DNA from 2 places in the Rhizobium sp. RAF36 genome. Region 1 is predicted to be linked to the other one. Evidence: predicted binding sites of a transcription regulator. Region 1 holds the regulator's gene; the other holds the start of a gene.
What was found. Region 1 encodes PhoB, which activates phosphate uptake and scavenging genes when phosphate is short. Its sites were predicted from a motif close to TGTCATNNANCTGTCAT; they were not measured.
Positions count from the first base shown of each region.

Region 2: the regulator PhoB is predicted to act here: its motif matches at 3,474-3,490, upstream of AB4Z25_RS06380 (DUF1045 domain-containing protein).

Region 1 is NZ_JBFREC010000002.1:430,333-438,075, forward strand. It holds gene pstC (phosphate ABC transporter permease subunit PstC) at 1-1,301, shown strand, start outside; gene pstA (phosphate ABC transporter permease PstA) at 1,298-2,620, shown strand; gene pstB (phosphate ABC transporter ATP-binding protein PstB) at 2,636-3,451, shown strand; gene phoU (phosphate signaling complex protein PhoU) at 3,498-4,211, shown strand; gene phoB (phosphate regulon transcriptional regulator PhoB) at 4,244-4,927, shown strand; gene AB4Z25_RS08060 (GcrA family cell cycle regulator) at 4,994-5,530, opposite strand; gene AB4Z25_RS08065 (aspartate aminotransferase family protein) at 5,957-7,156, shown strand; gene argF (ornithine carbamoyltransferase) at 7,196-7,743, shown strand, end outside.
Region 2 is NZ_JBFREC010000002.1:106,088-113,830, reverse strand. It holds gene phnC (phosphonate ABC transporter ATP-binding protein) at 1-65, shown strand, start outside; gene phnD (phosphonate ABC transporter substrate-binding protein) at 158-1,063, shown strand; gene phnE (phosphonate ABC transporter, permease protein PhnE) at 1,131-2,102, shown strand; gene phnE (phosphonate ABC transporter, permease protein PhnE) at 2,111-3,451, shown strand; gene AB4Z25_RS06380 (DUF1045 domain-containing protein) at 3,583-4,278, shown strand; gene AB4Z25_RS06375 (alpha-D-ribose 1-methylphosphonate 5-triphosphate diphosphatase) at 4,290-5,429, shown strand; gene phnN (phosphonate metabolism protein/1,5-bisphosphokinase (PRPP-forming) PhnN) at 5,426-6,025, shown strand; gene AB4Z25_RS06365 (GrpB family protein) at 6,040-6,549, shown strand; gene AB4Z25_RS06360 (DNA translocase FtsK) at 6,571-7,743, opposite strand, start outside.

The DNA.
Region 1 (7,743 bases):
TCTGGCTTGCCGCCAGCCCAGGCATCATCGAATCCACCGTCCGCAAATCTTTTCCCGACGATGTGAAGGCGAAGACCACTGCCGAGCAGGATCTGAGCTACAGCATGGTCGCGACCGTCGGCCGCGGCCTGAACCTGCTCACATCCGAAGAAGTCACGGCAGTCGGTTCCGACACCAAGGCGGTTCAGGCAAAGCTCAACGAGAAGGGCGTCCCGCTCGCCGGTGAGCCGCAGCCCTACATGCTCGATGCCGCCAAGCTGCTGAATGCCGAAAGCGCCTCCAGCCGTCTGATCATGAGCGCGATCGTCCTCGTACTTGCTGTCGGCGGCGCGCTTTACGCCCTGCGCGGCGTCAAGCCACGCTTCAGGGCCCGCAACCGCGTCGAGCGCGTCATGCTCTGGGGCCTGTTGCTGTCTTCGTCGATCGCCATTCTGACGACCATCGGCATCGTTCTGTCGATGCTGTCGGAAGCCATTCGCTTCTTCGCCAGCGTCCCCGCCGCGGACTTCTTCTTCGGCACCGTCTGGGATCCGCGCTTCGCGGGTGCCGGCAGCTCGTCCTTCGGTCAGTTCGGCCTGATCCCGCTGTTGCTCGGCACGCTCTATATTGGCGCCGTCGCCATGCTGGTCGCCGTACCGGTCGGCCTCTTCGCAGCCATCTACATGGCCGAATACGCTTCGCCGAAAATTCGTTCGCTTGCCAAGCCGCTGCTCGAAGTTCTGGCCGGTATCCCGACCATCGTCTACGGCTTCTTCGCGCTCGTCACCGTTGGCCCGTTCCTGCGCGATCTGTCGTCGCAGGTCAGCGGTCTTCTGACAGGCGACTACACGAACTTCATACAGGCACAGAGCGTTCTGACCGCCGGTATCGTCATGGGCATCATGCTGATCCCTTACGTGTCCTCGCTGTCCGACGATATCATCACCGCCGTACCGCGTGCGCTGCGTGACGGTTCGCTCGGCCTCGGCGCAACGCGCTCCGAAACCATCAAGAAGGTCGTGCTACCGGCCGCTCTTCCGGGTATCGTCGGTGCGCTGCTGATGACCGCATCGCGCGCCATCGGCGAAACGATGATCGTTGTGCTTGCGGCCGGTGTTGCCGCCCGCATCCAGATCAATCCGTTCGAGCCGATGACGACGGTCACGGTCAAGATCGTCAATCAGCTGACGGGTGACCTCGAGTTCACCTCGCCGCAGACGCTGGTTGCCTTCGCGCTCGGCATTACGCTCTTCTTCATCACGCTTTGCCTCAATATCTACGCGCTCTACATCGTGCGCAAATACCGGGAGCAGTACGAATGACGAATATTGTTTCTCCCGTTGCAGGCATCACTGTCTCCAAGGCTCCGGCACGCCGCGACATCGGCATCAAGCGCCGCTATGCCGCAGAACGCCGCTTCCAGGCCTATGGCATCGCTGCCATATCTTTTGGCCTGATCTTCCTGGCGATCCTGCTCTCGACGGTCATCCGCCAGGGCTATACCGCCTTCCAGCAGACGGCGATCACGCTTCCGGTGGAATTCACCGAAAAGACCATTGACCCGAGCAACAAGCGTGCGACCGATCCGTCGGTCCTCGTCTCTGCCAACTACGGCGCGTTGCTGCGTGACGCCATCGTCAAGCAGCTGAATGTCAACGCCTCGAGCCGTCCTGACGTCCGCGATGCTTCGGCCATGCTCTCCAAGGGCGCTCCGATCCAGCTGCGCGACATGGTTGTTTCCGACCCGTCGATCATCGGCAAGACGGTCAATGTCACGGTGCTTGCCGACGCCAATATCGATAGCGCCAGCAAAGGCCAGATCGATCTCTCTGTCGATGAGAAGAACCGCAAGGTGAACGACAAGCAGGTCGGCTGGATGAACGAGCTTAAGGCGAGCGGTGCTCTCTTCAAGCAGTTCAACACAGGCCTGTTCGTCAATGGCAATTCCAGCCGTCCGGAAGCAGCAGGTCTGGGCGTTGCGCTCATCGGCTCGCTCTACCTGATGCTGATCGTTCTGGTTCTTGCTTTGCCGATCGGTGTCGCCGCCTCGATCTATCTCGAGGAGTTTGCGCCGAAGAACAAGCTGACCGATCTCATCGAGGTCAATATCAACAACCTCGCTGCTGTTCCGTCGATCGTCTATGGTCTGCTCGGCCTCTCCGTCTTCATCAACTTCATGGGCCTGCCGCGTTCTGCTTCGCTGGTCGGTGGCCTGGTGTTGACGTTGATGACCCTGCCGACCATCATCATCGCTACCCGCGCTGCGTTGCGTGCCGTACCGCCGTCGATCCGCTCGGCCGCTCTCGGTCTCGGCGCATCGAAGATGCAGATGGTGTTCCACCACGTGCTGCCGCTTGCCATGCCGGGCATCCTGACCGGCACCATCATCGGCCTGGCGCATGCTCTCGGCGAAACCGCGCCTCTGCTGCTGATCGGCATGGTCGCCTTCGTCGCCAATGCGCCGACCACGCCGCTCGATCCGTCCACGGCACTTCCGGTCCAGGTTTACATGTGGGCCAACGAAGCCGAACGCGCCTTCGTGGAGCGTACCTCGGGTGCCATCATCGTCCTGCTCCTGTTCCTGATCGTCATGAACATCGGAGCCATCCTCTTGCGCCGTCGCTTTGAGCGCCGCTGGTAAACGGAGTAGAAACCCATGAACATGTTGACAGAAGCAGCAGTTGAGAAGGCTCTGGACCAGAAGATGAACAGCATCCCTTACAAGATGATCGGCCAGGACGTTTCGGTCTATTATGGCGAGAAACGTGCTCTTTTCGACGTCAAGCTGAACATCCGCGAAAACACTGTGACTGCGCTCATCGGTCCGTCCGGCTGCGGCAAGTCCACCTTCCTGCGCAGCCTGAACCGTATGAACGACACGATCGATAATTGCCGCGTCACCGGCAAGATCACGCTCGATGGCGATGATATCTACGATCCGGATATCGACGTCGTCGAACTTCGCGCCCGCGTCGGCATGGTGTTCCAGAAGCCGAACCCGTTCCCGAAGACGATCTATGAAAACGTCGCCTACGGCCCGCGCATCCACGGTCTCGCCAAGTCGAAAGCCGACATGGACCAGATCGTCGAGACCAGCCTGCAGCGTGCCGGCCTCTGGAACGAGGTCAAGGACCGTGTGCATGAATCCGGCACCGGCCTCTCCGGCGGTCAGCAGCAGCGTCTCTGCATCGCCCGTGCCGTCGCGGTCTCGCCTGAGGTCATCCTCATGGACGAACCCTGCTCTGCGCTCGACCCGATCGCTACAGCAAAGGTCGAGGAGTTGATCCACGAGCTGCGCGAAAGCTACACGATCGTCATCGTGACGCACTCCATGCAGCAGGCGGCCCGCGTCTCTCAGCGCACCGCCATGTTCCACCTCGGCAACCTCGTCGAGGAGAACGATACCGACAAGATGTTCACCAATCCGGACGATCCGCGCACCCAGGACTACATCATGGGCCGCTTCGGCTGATCTTTGGCGTCACGACTTCCGATAGAGACACTCAAGGACATTTCCCATGGCATCGACACATATCTTTTCTGCATATGACGAAGATCTGAAGTTCCTGACCCGCCGCATCTCCGAAATGGGCGGTCTGGCGGAACAGATGGTCTCCGACGCTGTGCGCGCGCTGGTCAACGGCGATGGCGCCCTGGCGCAGAAGGTCATCTCCGACGACGTGATCCTTGATCACGCCGAGCGCGAGATCAACGACAAGGCGATCGTCACCATCGCCCGCCGCCAGCCGATGGCGTCGGACCTGCGCGAGATCATGGGGTCGATCCGCATCGCCGCCGACCTCGAGCGCGTCGGCGATCTTGGCAAGAACACCGCCAAGCGCGTTATCGCCGTGCAGAGCACCGGCGTTCCGCGCAAGCTCGGCCGCGGCCTGGAGCATCTCTCCGAACTGGCGCTCGTCCAGCTCAAGGAAGTGCTCGACGTCTACACGACGCGCGCTGCCGACAAGGCGAAGTCGATCCGTGAGCGCGACGAGGAAATCGACGCGATGTACACCTCGCTGTTCCGCGAGCTCCTGACCTACATGATGGAAGATCCGCGCAACATCACCAGCTGCACGCATCTCTTGTTCTGTGCCAAGAACATCGAACGCATCGGCGACCACGCCACCAACATCGCAGAAACCATCTACTACATGGCGACCGGCGCCCAGCCGGAGGGCGAGCGTCCGAAGGACGACACCGCCAACACCGTCGGCGCGGTCACGGAATAATATCCGGACCGGGCCTCAGGAGACAGAACAGAATGATCCCGAGAGTTGCAGTCGTTGAAGACGAAGAAGCACTGAGCGTGCTTCTTCGTTACAATCTCGAAGCCGAAGGTTTCGAGGTCGACACCATCCTGCGCGGCGATGAGGCGGAAATCCGCCTTCAGGAGCGGACGCCGGACCTTCTTATCCTTGATTGGATGCTGCCTGGCGTATCAGGCATCGAGCTTTGCCGTCGGCTGCGCATGCGCCCGGAGACCGAGCGCCTGCCGATCATCATGCTGACGGCGCGCGGCGAGGAAAGCGAACGCGTTCGTGGCCTCTCGACCGGTGCCGACGACTATGTCGTCAAGCCGTTCTCGACGCCCGAGCTCGTCGCTCGCGTCAAGGCGATGCTGCGCCGCGCAAAGCCTGAAGTTCTCTCGACCGTGCTGAAATGCGGCGATATCGAACTCGACCGAGAGACGCACCGCGTTCATCGCAAGACCCGCGAAGTCCGTCTCGGACCGACCGAGTTTCGCCTGCTGGAATTCCTGATGGCCTCTCCCGGCCGCGTCTTCTCGCGCTCGCAGCTTCTGGATGGCGTCTGGGGTCACGACATCTATGTCGACGAGCGCACTGTCGACGTCCATGTCGGCCGTCTGCGCAAGGCGCTGAACTTCTCCAATATGCAGGATGTCATCCGCACCGTTCGCGGCGCTGGATATTCGATGGAAGCTTGAAGCTTTCGGAATTGAGACACAAAAAAACGGGCCGTAAGGCCCGTTTTTCGTTTGTGCTTACCCGGCTCAGTTTGCCCGGGCTGCTGCCCTACGGCGCTCGTTGACCGGTTGGTAGGCCAGGCGCTGGTGGTAGGTGCAGTAAGGCGAAGAATCCGGGCTTTCGCAGCCGCAGAAGTGAAAATCGTCCTTCAAGGGATCGCCGACCGGCCACTTGCAGGTGCGCTCGGTGAGTTCCGTCAGGCCGAGGCGGCGGGAGATCGGGACGATCACATTCTTGGCGGGACGGTATTCCATCTCCTCCATGACGTCGATTTCGATCTCTTCCTTCAGCATCGTCGCGCCCTGCTGGCGGGTGACCGTACGGGTCGTCGCCAGACGCGATGCGTAGGTTGGGGCGCGGGGTGCTGCCGCCGTACGCTTGGGAGCGCGGGCAGCCGTGGCGTTGCCGCCGGCCTTCGCACGGCCCGGCAGCGCCAGACGGTGAACCTTGCCGATAACGGCGTTACGGCTGACGCCGCCAAGCTGGGCAGCGATCTGGCTCGCGCTCAGCCCTTCGGACCACAGTTTCTTGAGTTTCTCGACCCGCTCGTCTGTCCAGTTCATGCCCTGTGTCTCCGCCGTTTAAGCGTTGCGAAGGCAGAATCCCTCACTGTTTGCCCCGAACGAATCCGGCACAAGAAACGCTTGACTAATTTTGGTGACTAGTTCCGCCGCATGCAGTCTAGTAATTGAGTTTTAACCTAGTGTGAGGCTGACTCCGTGACAAGAGTCGCAGGAATCCGGATGAATCGAATTCGGGGTTTTCCCCAACTTGCTTCCCCTGAGAGTCATTTCTGCAACATTAGCTGTTGATAAAACGCGACATTGCTTGAGCGTCTCTCAGAAGCCACGAAAGCCGCAGTTTTGTTGACATTGCAGTGCGAAAAGTAAATAGTGCCAGTCGCCGCCGAAAGGCGGCATTTTTAATTTTTCGGACCTGGTTTTTTAGCCGGAGTCCGGTTGCCCGTAACGCTGACAGGAGACCGCGCCATGGCTGAAGCCGCGCCGCTATATGATACCTATTCTCGTGCCCCATTGCGGTTCGAGCGAGGTGAGGGCGTGTGGCTGATTACCGAAACTGGCGAGCGATATCTGGATTTCGGTGCCGGCGTCGCGGTGACCTCGGTCGGCCACAGCAATCCGCATGTCGTGGATACCCTGAAGGCACAGGCCGACAAGGTCTGGCACCTGTCCAACATCTATGAAATCCCCGGGCAGGAAAAGCTCGCCAGGCGGCTGACGGAGGCGACTTTCGCCGACAAGGTGTTCTTCACCAATTCCGGCGCGGAAGCCCTGGAATGCGCGATCAAGACCGCACGCCGCTACCAGTATTCGAAGGGCCATCCCGAGCGCTTCCATATCATCACGTTCGAAGGCGCCTTCCACGGCCGGACGCTGGCAACGATCGCTGCCGGCGGGCAGGAGAAGTATCTGGAAGGCTTCGGCCCCAAGGCGCCGGGTTTCGACCAGGTGCCCTTCGGTGATATCGACGCCGTCCGCGCCGCAATCACTGATGCGACCGCAGGCATTCTTATCGAGCCGGTTCAGGGCGAGGGTGGCATTCGCCCGGTGACCACCGAGTTCATGAAGGCGCTGCGCGCGCTCTGCGACGAGAAGGGCCTGCTGCTCATTCTCGACGAGGTCCAGACCGGCGTCGGCCGTACCGGTAAGTTCTTTGCCTGTGAGTGGTCCGGCGTGACCCCTGATATCATGGCTGTCGCCAAGGGCATCGGTGGCGGCTTCCCGCTCGGCGCCTGCCTGGCAACGGCGGAAGCTGCGTCCGGCATGAAGGCCGGTACCCACGGCTCGACCTATGGCGGCAACCCGCTCGCCATGGCTGTCGGCGGCGCCGTGCTCGACATCGTCCTTGCTGAAGGCTTCCTGCAGCACGTTCGCGACGTCGCTCTGATCTTCCGCCAAGGCCTGGCATCGCTCAAGGACCGCTATCCCGACGTGATCGAGGATATCCGCGGCGAGGGTCTGCTGCTTGGTATCAAGGCCGCCGTTCCCTCGACCGAACTTCTGGCTGCCATCCGCGGTGCGCACCTGCTTGGCGTGCCCGCCGGCGACAACGTTGTGCGCCTGCTGCCGCCTTTGGTCGTCACTGCCGAGGAGGCCCGCGAGGGTCTTGCCCGCATTGAGCAGGCTGCCGAAAGCATTCGCGCATCGAAGGCCAAGAAGACGGCTTGAACGGATAGATGCCTTCCGGGGCAAACAGGTAAGGACGACATGGCTTCCCCCAAACACTTCCTCGATCTTTCGGCGATGAGCTCTGCCGATCTGCGCGTCATCATGGACGACGCGATGCTGCGCAAGCAGGCGTTCAAATCAGGCAAGGGCGACAAGCCGCTGGCCGGCAAAATGCTGGCGATGATCTTCGAAAAGCCCTCCACCCGGACGCGCGTCTCCTTCGATGTCGGCATGCGCCAGCTGGGCGGCGAGACGCTGTTCCTCTCGGGCACCGAAATGCAGCTCGGCCGCGCCGAGACGATCGGCGACACGGCCAAGGTTCTGTCGCGCTATGTCGACGCGATCATGATCCGCACCACCGAGCATCACCGCATGCTGGAGCTTGCCGAACACGCAACGGTACCGGTGATCAATGCGCTGACGGATGATACGCATCCCTGCCAGATCATGGCCGACATCATGACCTTCGAAGAGCATCGCGGCCCGGTCAAGGGCAAGACGATCGCTTGGACCGGCGACGGCAACAACGTGCTGCATTCGCTGGTCGAAGGAGCTGCCCGTTTCGGCTACCGCATGAACATGGCTGT
Region 2 (7,743 bases), 320 kb from region 1:
TTCCGGCGGCAGCTGCCGCCCATCAATCCGCCGGCCTGCAACCGCTGGCGCTGGCCGGTCTCTGAGCGAGACGGCTGCGATCGAGAGCCCGCGTCAAGGGCACAGTTCTTCGTATCAAGAGAGACCACCGGGGACACCGGTCAATCAGGAGAGTACCATGTTGAAGAAAGCACTCTTTGCCGCGACGGCGCTTTTCGCGCTTTCCGGCGTTTCGCATGCTGCAGACCTCAAGGAATTCCGCGTTGGCATTCTCGGTGGCGAAAACGAAACCGACCGCCTACGTAACTACGCCTGCCTCGCCGACCACCTGAAGACCGAATTCGGCTTCGAAAAGGTTTCGCTGTTCCCGGCCGCCGACTATGACGGCGTTATCCAGGGTCTCCTCGGCGGCACGCTCGACTTCGCAGAACTCGGCGCTTCCGGCTATGCAGCTGTCTACCTGAAGGACGCAAAGGCCGTTACCCCGATCCTGACCACGCAGCAGAAGGACGGCTCGACCGGCTACTACTCGATCGGTCTCGCCCTGAAGTCCTCCGGCATCAAGACAATCGCCGACGCCAAGGGCAAGAAGCTCGGCTACGCCGATCCGGACTCCACCTCGGGCTACCTCGTTCCGCTGACGCAGATTCCGAAGGACACAGGCATGCCGAACGACCAGTTCTTCGCCTCCACGCAGTTCAACGGCGGCCACGAGAACAACCTTCTCGCCGCCTATGACGGCAAGGTCGATGTTGCTGTCGACGACTCCTCGGGCCTCGGCGATTTCAAGGACGGCTACACCTCGGGCACTTTCCGCAAGGAAGTCGACAAGGGCGCTGTCGACCCGAACAAGCTGGTTGAAGTCTGGCGCTCGCCGCTGATCCCGAACGGCCCGCTCGTCGTTCGCAACGAGCTCGGCGAAGAGTGGCAGAAGAAGCTGGCTGCCTTCTTCACGGCTCTGCCGGAGAAGGACCACAAGTGCTTCACCGCCATCGAAGGCGGCGACTACAAGGGCTACGCGCCTGTCACGCACGAATTCTACAACGCCGTTGTAGACGTTCGTAAGGCTGCCATCGGCGGCTGATCGACCGGCATTCATTGGGGGCGGCCGTCACTGGCCGCCCTTTTTCCTGCGAAGAAGCGGACACGCCATGACCCTTGCCGATTCCCGGATCCACGCGCACGAAACCCAGCAGAGCAGCCGAGAGATTGGCGATGCCTGGGGCCGCATGGTGGCGCGCCGCCGCCTCTATACCGGCATCGGCCTGATCCTGCTTCTGATCGCCTTCGTCAGCTCGGTGCGCTTCGCCGACGAAAGCAATGCGGGTCACTTCTTCGACCGCCTTCCGCATCTCTTCGACTTCCTGAGCTGGCTGATCCCGAAGGACTGGCACGACGTCTGGCGCGCGCTGTTCGATCTGGCGAGCCCGAACGACAAGGGCGGCGAGGAGTTCAACTTCGCCAAGGGCCGGGTCTATGTTTTCGGCGACTATTACATTCCTGAATATTTCGAGCTGATGATCATCACGATCAACGTCGCGCTCGTTTCGACGATCATCGGTTTCATCTTCGCGGTGCCGCTGAGCTTCTTTGCCGCCCGCAATCTAACCAAGAACTGGCCGCTGCGGGTGTTTTCGAAACGGGTGATGGAATTCCTGCGCGCCTTTCCGGAGATCGTCATCGCCGGCCTGTTTTCCGCGATTCTGTCGATCGGTCCGGTGGCCGCGATCATCGCCGTGTCGCTGCATACGATCGGCGCGCTCGGCAAGCTGTTCTACGAAGTCGTCGAGAATATCGACATGAAGCCGGATGAAGGCATGAAGGCGGTCGGCGCCAACTGGCTGGAGCGCGTGCGCTTCGCTGCCATGCCGCAGGTCATGCCGAACTTCGCCTCCTACGCGCTGCTGCGCCTCGAGATCAACGTGCGTGCCTCGACCATCATCGGCGCGGTCGGCGGTGGTGGTATCGGCGAGGAGCTGAAGCTTTCCATCTCGCGCGGCTTCGGCGCCAAGACGGTGGCTCTCGTGCTGCTGCTCTTCGTAACGATCGTTGCCGTCGATCAGTTCTCCGCATGGCTGCGCCGCCGTCTGGTCGGCGAGCACGCTTTCCTTCTGCAACATTGAGGCCCGCCATGACGGTGATCGACGCAAACCGGATGCACGAGATCGAGGCGCGCTATCCCGAATATTTCCACCGCTCGTTCCGCCAGCGGTTCGGCGCCCTGCTGATCGTGATCGCGACGCTGCTCTATGGTCTCTACGCCGTCTGGTTCTTCGACCTGCCGAAGCTACTCGCCGAAGCCCATTGGGAGCGCGTCGGCATCTACATGAGCCAGTGGGTGAGCTATGACGTACAGCCCGAATTCCGCATTCAGGAGGACGGCTCGATCGAGACGCGCTACCCGCGCTTCTCGCCGCTCGGCGACGATCCGCATCCTGATTGGGTGAAGAACGAACCCGGCAGCGTCACGGTTTTCGTCAGCGGCACCAACCGCACGGTCGTGGTCACCAAGGCGATGACGACAGTCAACGCCCATGGCATCAGCGTTCCCGTCGATCTCTCTTCAGGCGCCCCGAAGGTCGTCGGCGAAGTTCCCTCGTGGATGACCGTCTATGACGACAACGTGCTTGCCGATCTCGGCTTTGCCGGTGACGTCAGCATCGCCTCCGACCGCGTGAAGGTGCGCAAGCGCTTCCTCGGCTGGGCGAACTTCGTCTTCGACACGCATTCCCCCTTCTTCGACAAGCCGGCCGGCGAAGTTCTGAGCCTGATCGTTTCGGGCCCACGTCTCGATCCCAGCCAGTCGAACATCTCGCTTGCCTTCGACAATATCTGGAACAACTCGGCCTGGCAGCACGGCGACGTCTGGACCAAGCTTTTCCAGACCATCGTCATGGCCTTCCTCGGCACGCTGCTTGGTTCGCTGGTGGCGTTCCCGCTGGCTTTCCTGGCGGCGCGCAACATCACGCCGAACCGCTTGCTGAACCAGGTTCTCAAGCGCTTTTTCGACTTCCTGCGCTCGGTCGACATGCTGATCTGGGCGCTGTTCCTGACGCGTGCTTTCGGCCCCGGGCCGCTTGCCGGTTCCGGCGCCATCTTCCTGACGGAGACCGGAACGCTCGGAAAGCTCTATTCGGAAGGCCTCGAAAATATCGACAACAAGCCGCGCGAAGGCATCAAATCGACGGGTGCCTCGACCATGCTCGTTCATCGCTACGGCATCATCCCGCAGATCGTCCCCGTCATCGTCAGCCAGACGCTCTACCAGTGGGAATCGAATGTTCGCGGCGCGACGATCATCGGCGCCGTCGGTGCCGGCGGCATCGGCCTGAAGCTCTGGGAAGCGATGCGCACGAACTCCAACTGGGAGAACGTCGCTTATATGGTCATCCTGATCCTGATCGTCGTCTTCCTGTTCGACATGGCCTCGAACGCTCTTCGCCACCGGCTGATGGGCAGCAAGACACATTAAAAAGATGATGGCGCCCCAGCGTCATCATCATTCTGTCACGGAAATCTTTTAGCCGGGAACGAGCTTGCAGTCCGCGGTCAAATCACTGACATTGCGACCCCTGTTTCTGACGCTTTCCCGGGACAAGACCTTTGCGATACGCTCTCTATTTCACGCCGCCGCAGGATGATTTCCTGACGCGGGCGGCTGCCGAATGGCTCGGCCGCGATGCGTTTTCCGGCGAAACTTACCCGGCTCCCGAAGAGGCGGGGCTTCCTGCCGAGGAGCAGCTGGCACTGACCGCAGATCCGCGCCGCTACGGCTTCCACGCGACGATCAAGGCGCCATTCGCGCTTGCCTCCTCGGTGACCGAGAGCGACCTGATGGCCGTGGTCGAGGACTTCGCGGCCCGCACTCCGGCCTTTGAAATTCCCGAATTGGTGCTCGGCCAGCTTGGCCGGTTCTTCGCACTCGTGCCCGGTTCGCTGCATCCGCCGCTTCAGGATTTTGCCGCAAGCGTGGTAAAGTCCTTCGAGCCGCTGCGTGCCGCCCTGTCCGAGGTCGATATTGCCAGGCGCAAGCCGGAGAAGCTGACGGAAAGCCAGAGAGCCAATCTGATGCGCTGGGGCTATCCCTATGTCATGGACGATTTCGGCTTCCACATGACACTGACCGGGCAGGTTCCTGACGAGCGCTCGGCGCTGATGAAATCGATCCTGGAGCGGCGTTTTGGCGCTTTCACCGGACGTCCGCTTTCCATTTCCGGCATCGCCGTCTTCACCGAGGAGACACGCGGCGCCGATATCAAGGTTCATAGCCTTTTGCCGCTTACCGGCACCAAACGCTGAAAGACGATGCAATGACAAAAGAGACCGTGCTTTCCAACGCCCGCATCATTCTCGAGGATGACATCCTTCACGGCTCGCTGCTGATCCGCGATGGCAAGATCGCCGATATTTCCGAGGGCAACTCGGCCCATGGCGAGGATTTCGAGGGCGACTACCTGCTTCCTGGTCTCGTCGAACTGCATACCGACCATCTGGAAGGCCACTACTCTCCACGCCCCGGCCTGCGCTGGCACAAGACGGCAGCGATCCAGGCGCATGATGCACAGATCGTCACCTCCGGCATCACCACCGTCTTCGACTGCCTGCGCATGGGCGCGGACGAGGATGGCGGCTTCGACCGCGGCGAGATGCGCGACATGGCCGACGCCATCCAGAAGGCCGAACAGGAAGGCCGCCTGCGGGCCGAGCATCTGCTGCATCTGCGCTGCGAGGTTTCGGCCGACAACGTCATGGAGCATTTCGCCGACTTCGAGAACGACCCCTATGTCCGTCTTGTTTCGCTGATGGACCACGCTCCCGGCCAGCGGCAGTTCCAGACCATGGACCAGTACATCTTCTACTATCAGAAGAAGCGCGGCCTCTCCGACGAGGTATTTGCCAAGTTCATCGAGAAGCGGCTTGCCGAATCCGCCCGCAACTCGACGCCGCACCGGATCGCCATTTCGAAGATTTGCAAGGAACGCGGCATCACGATCGCCAGTCACGACGACGCGACGCTCGATCATGTGGACGAGGCGATCGAGAACGGCGTGCGCCTTGCCGAGTTCCCGACGAGCTTCGACGCCGCCAAGGCATCGCATGAACACGGCATGAGCGTGCTGATGGGTGCACCGAACATCGTGCGCGGCAAGTCGCATTCCGGCAATATCGCCGCCCGCGATCTCGCCGAGCGCGGCGTGCTGGATGTGCTGTCTTCCGACTATGTGCCGCTCAGCATGCTCTATGCGCCCTTCATCATCGCCGATGAGGTTGAATCCATTTCGCTGCCGAAGGCGATTGCCATGGTCACCTCGACGCCGGCCCGCACCGTCAGTCTCGACGACCGCGGCCGGATCGCCACCGGGCTGCGCGCCGACCTGGTGCGCGTCTTCCGTGACGAAGGCGTGCCAGTCACCCGTTCCGTCTGGCGCGAAGGACGCCGTGTCGCATGATCCCGTCGCACGAACCCCACGCCGTTCCCGGCAGCGAACGCGGCATCATGGTCGTCGTTGTTGGCCCGAGCGGCGCCGGCAAGGATACGCTGATCGCCGTCGCTGCCCAGCATTTCGGCAGCCGTCCCGACGTGCATTTCGTCCGCCGCGTCATCACCCGTGATGGCGATGCCGGCGGCGAAGACCATCTCTCGGTATCGGATGCCGGCTTTGCTTCGATGGAGCAATCCGGCAGCTTCGCCGTCTGGTGGGAAGCGCATGGTCTGAAATACGGCATTCCGGCCGAAGTGTCCGTGGCACTCGGCAAGGGACACTTGGTCATCGCCAACGGATCACGCTCAGCCTTGCACCACTTCCAGGCCGCCTTCCCACGTCTCAAGGTAATCAACGTCACGGCCCGGCCTGAGGTGCTCGCAGGCCGCCTCGAAGCCCGCGGCCGCGAAACCCATGAAGACATCATGGCCCGTCTTGCCCGCGGCTCGCTGACGGTTCGCGGCGACTACGACGTCACCGATCTCGACAATAGCGGGACGCTGGCCGAGGCCGAACGCAAGATCGTCGATACGCTGAACGGCTTCCTCGCGGAAGTCGCCTGATCGAAGGAGACGCCATGGCCATCGTCGTTGTTCCCTACGATGACAGCTGGCCGGATCTCTTTGCGCAGGTATGCGGTGAGCTCGCGCCAGTGTTCACCGGGCTGGCACCGGTGTTCCACCATGTCGGCAGCACATCCGTTCCCGGATTGGCGGCAAAGCCGAAGATCGATCTGCATGCGGCCTTTGCTGATCCGGAGACCGTTGCCACGGCCGTCGAGCGGATGCAGGCGATACCCGGCTACACTTATCACGGCGACAAATACGGCGATCAGAGCTGGACCTTCACCAGCGGCCGCGGCTCCTATGGGGCGCGGCTCTATCTCTGCACGTTGGAGAACCACGTGCTGCGCGACCGCATCCTGTTTCGCAATTATCTCAGCGCGCACCCCGAAAGGGCAGCCGCCTATGCCGCGCTGAAGCTGCGGCTGATGGGCGAGGCAAATGACGACTGGGGTTATTATACCGGCGGAAAGACGGAGTTTGTCCGCGAGACGGTGCGCCTCGCTGAATTGCAGCGCCGTTAAACCGGCGCTGCAGCCGCATACCTACTCGCCCTCGCCCCGCGACGAGACGATCTCGCGCTTGCCGACATGGTTTGCCGGGCCAACGAGGCCTTCCTTTTCCATGCGCTCCACCAGCGATGCGGCGCGGTTGTAGCCGATGCCGAGGCGGCGCTGGATGTAAGAGGTCGAGCACTTCTTGTCGCGCAGCACGACCTTGACCGCCTGCTGATAGAGCTCGTCGCCATCCTCGGCGCCCATGGCGCTCTTGTCGAAGACGGCGCTGTCTTCGGCTTCCTCTTCGTCCTCGTCACCCGCCGTGACCGTATCCAGATATTCCGGACGGCCCTGCGTCTTCAGGTGTGCCACGACCTTTTCGACCTCGAGATCGGAGACGAAGGGACCGTGGACGCGGGCGATGCGGCCGCCGCCCTGCATGTGCAGCATGTCGCCCTGGCCGAGCAGCTGCTCTGCACCCTGCTCGCCGAGAATGGTGCGGCTGTCGATCTTCGACGTCACCTGGAAGGAGATACGGGTCGGGAAGTTCGCCTTGATCGTGCCGGTGATGACATCAACCGAGGGGCGCTGTGTCGCCATGATCAGGTGGATGCCTGCGGCACGGGCCATCTGCGCCAGTCGCTGGATCGCGCCTTCGATATCTTTGCCGGCGACCATCATCAGGTCGGCCATTTCGTCGACGATGACCACGATGTAAGGCATCGGCGTCAGGTCCAGTTCCTGCTGTTCCTCAATCGGCGCGCCGGTGCCCTTGTCGAAGCCGACAGGGACCATGATGTGGATGGTCTCGTCCTTTTCGCGGGCCTGTGCCACGCGGCCGTTATAACCGTCGATATTGCGGACACCGAGGCGCGACATCTTGCGATAGCGCTCTTCCATCTCGCGGACCGCCCATTTCAGCGCCATCACGGCCTTCTTGGGATCGGTCACGACGGGGGTCAGCAGGTGCGGGATGCCATCATAGACGGACAGCTCCAGCATCTTCGGATCGACCATGATCAGGCGGCACTGTTCCGGCGACATGCGGTAGAGCAGCGACAGGATCATCGTGTTGATGGCAACGGACTTGCCTGAACCGGTGGTGCCGGCAACGAGCAGATGCGGCATCTTCGCGAGCTCGGCGATGACAGGTTCGCCGCCGATGGTCTTGCCGAGGCCGAGCGCCAGCTTGTAGCTGCTCTTGGCAAAATCCTGGCTTTC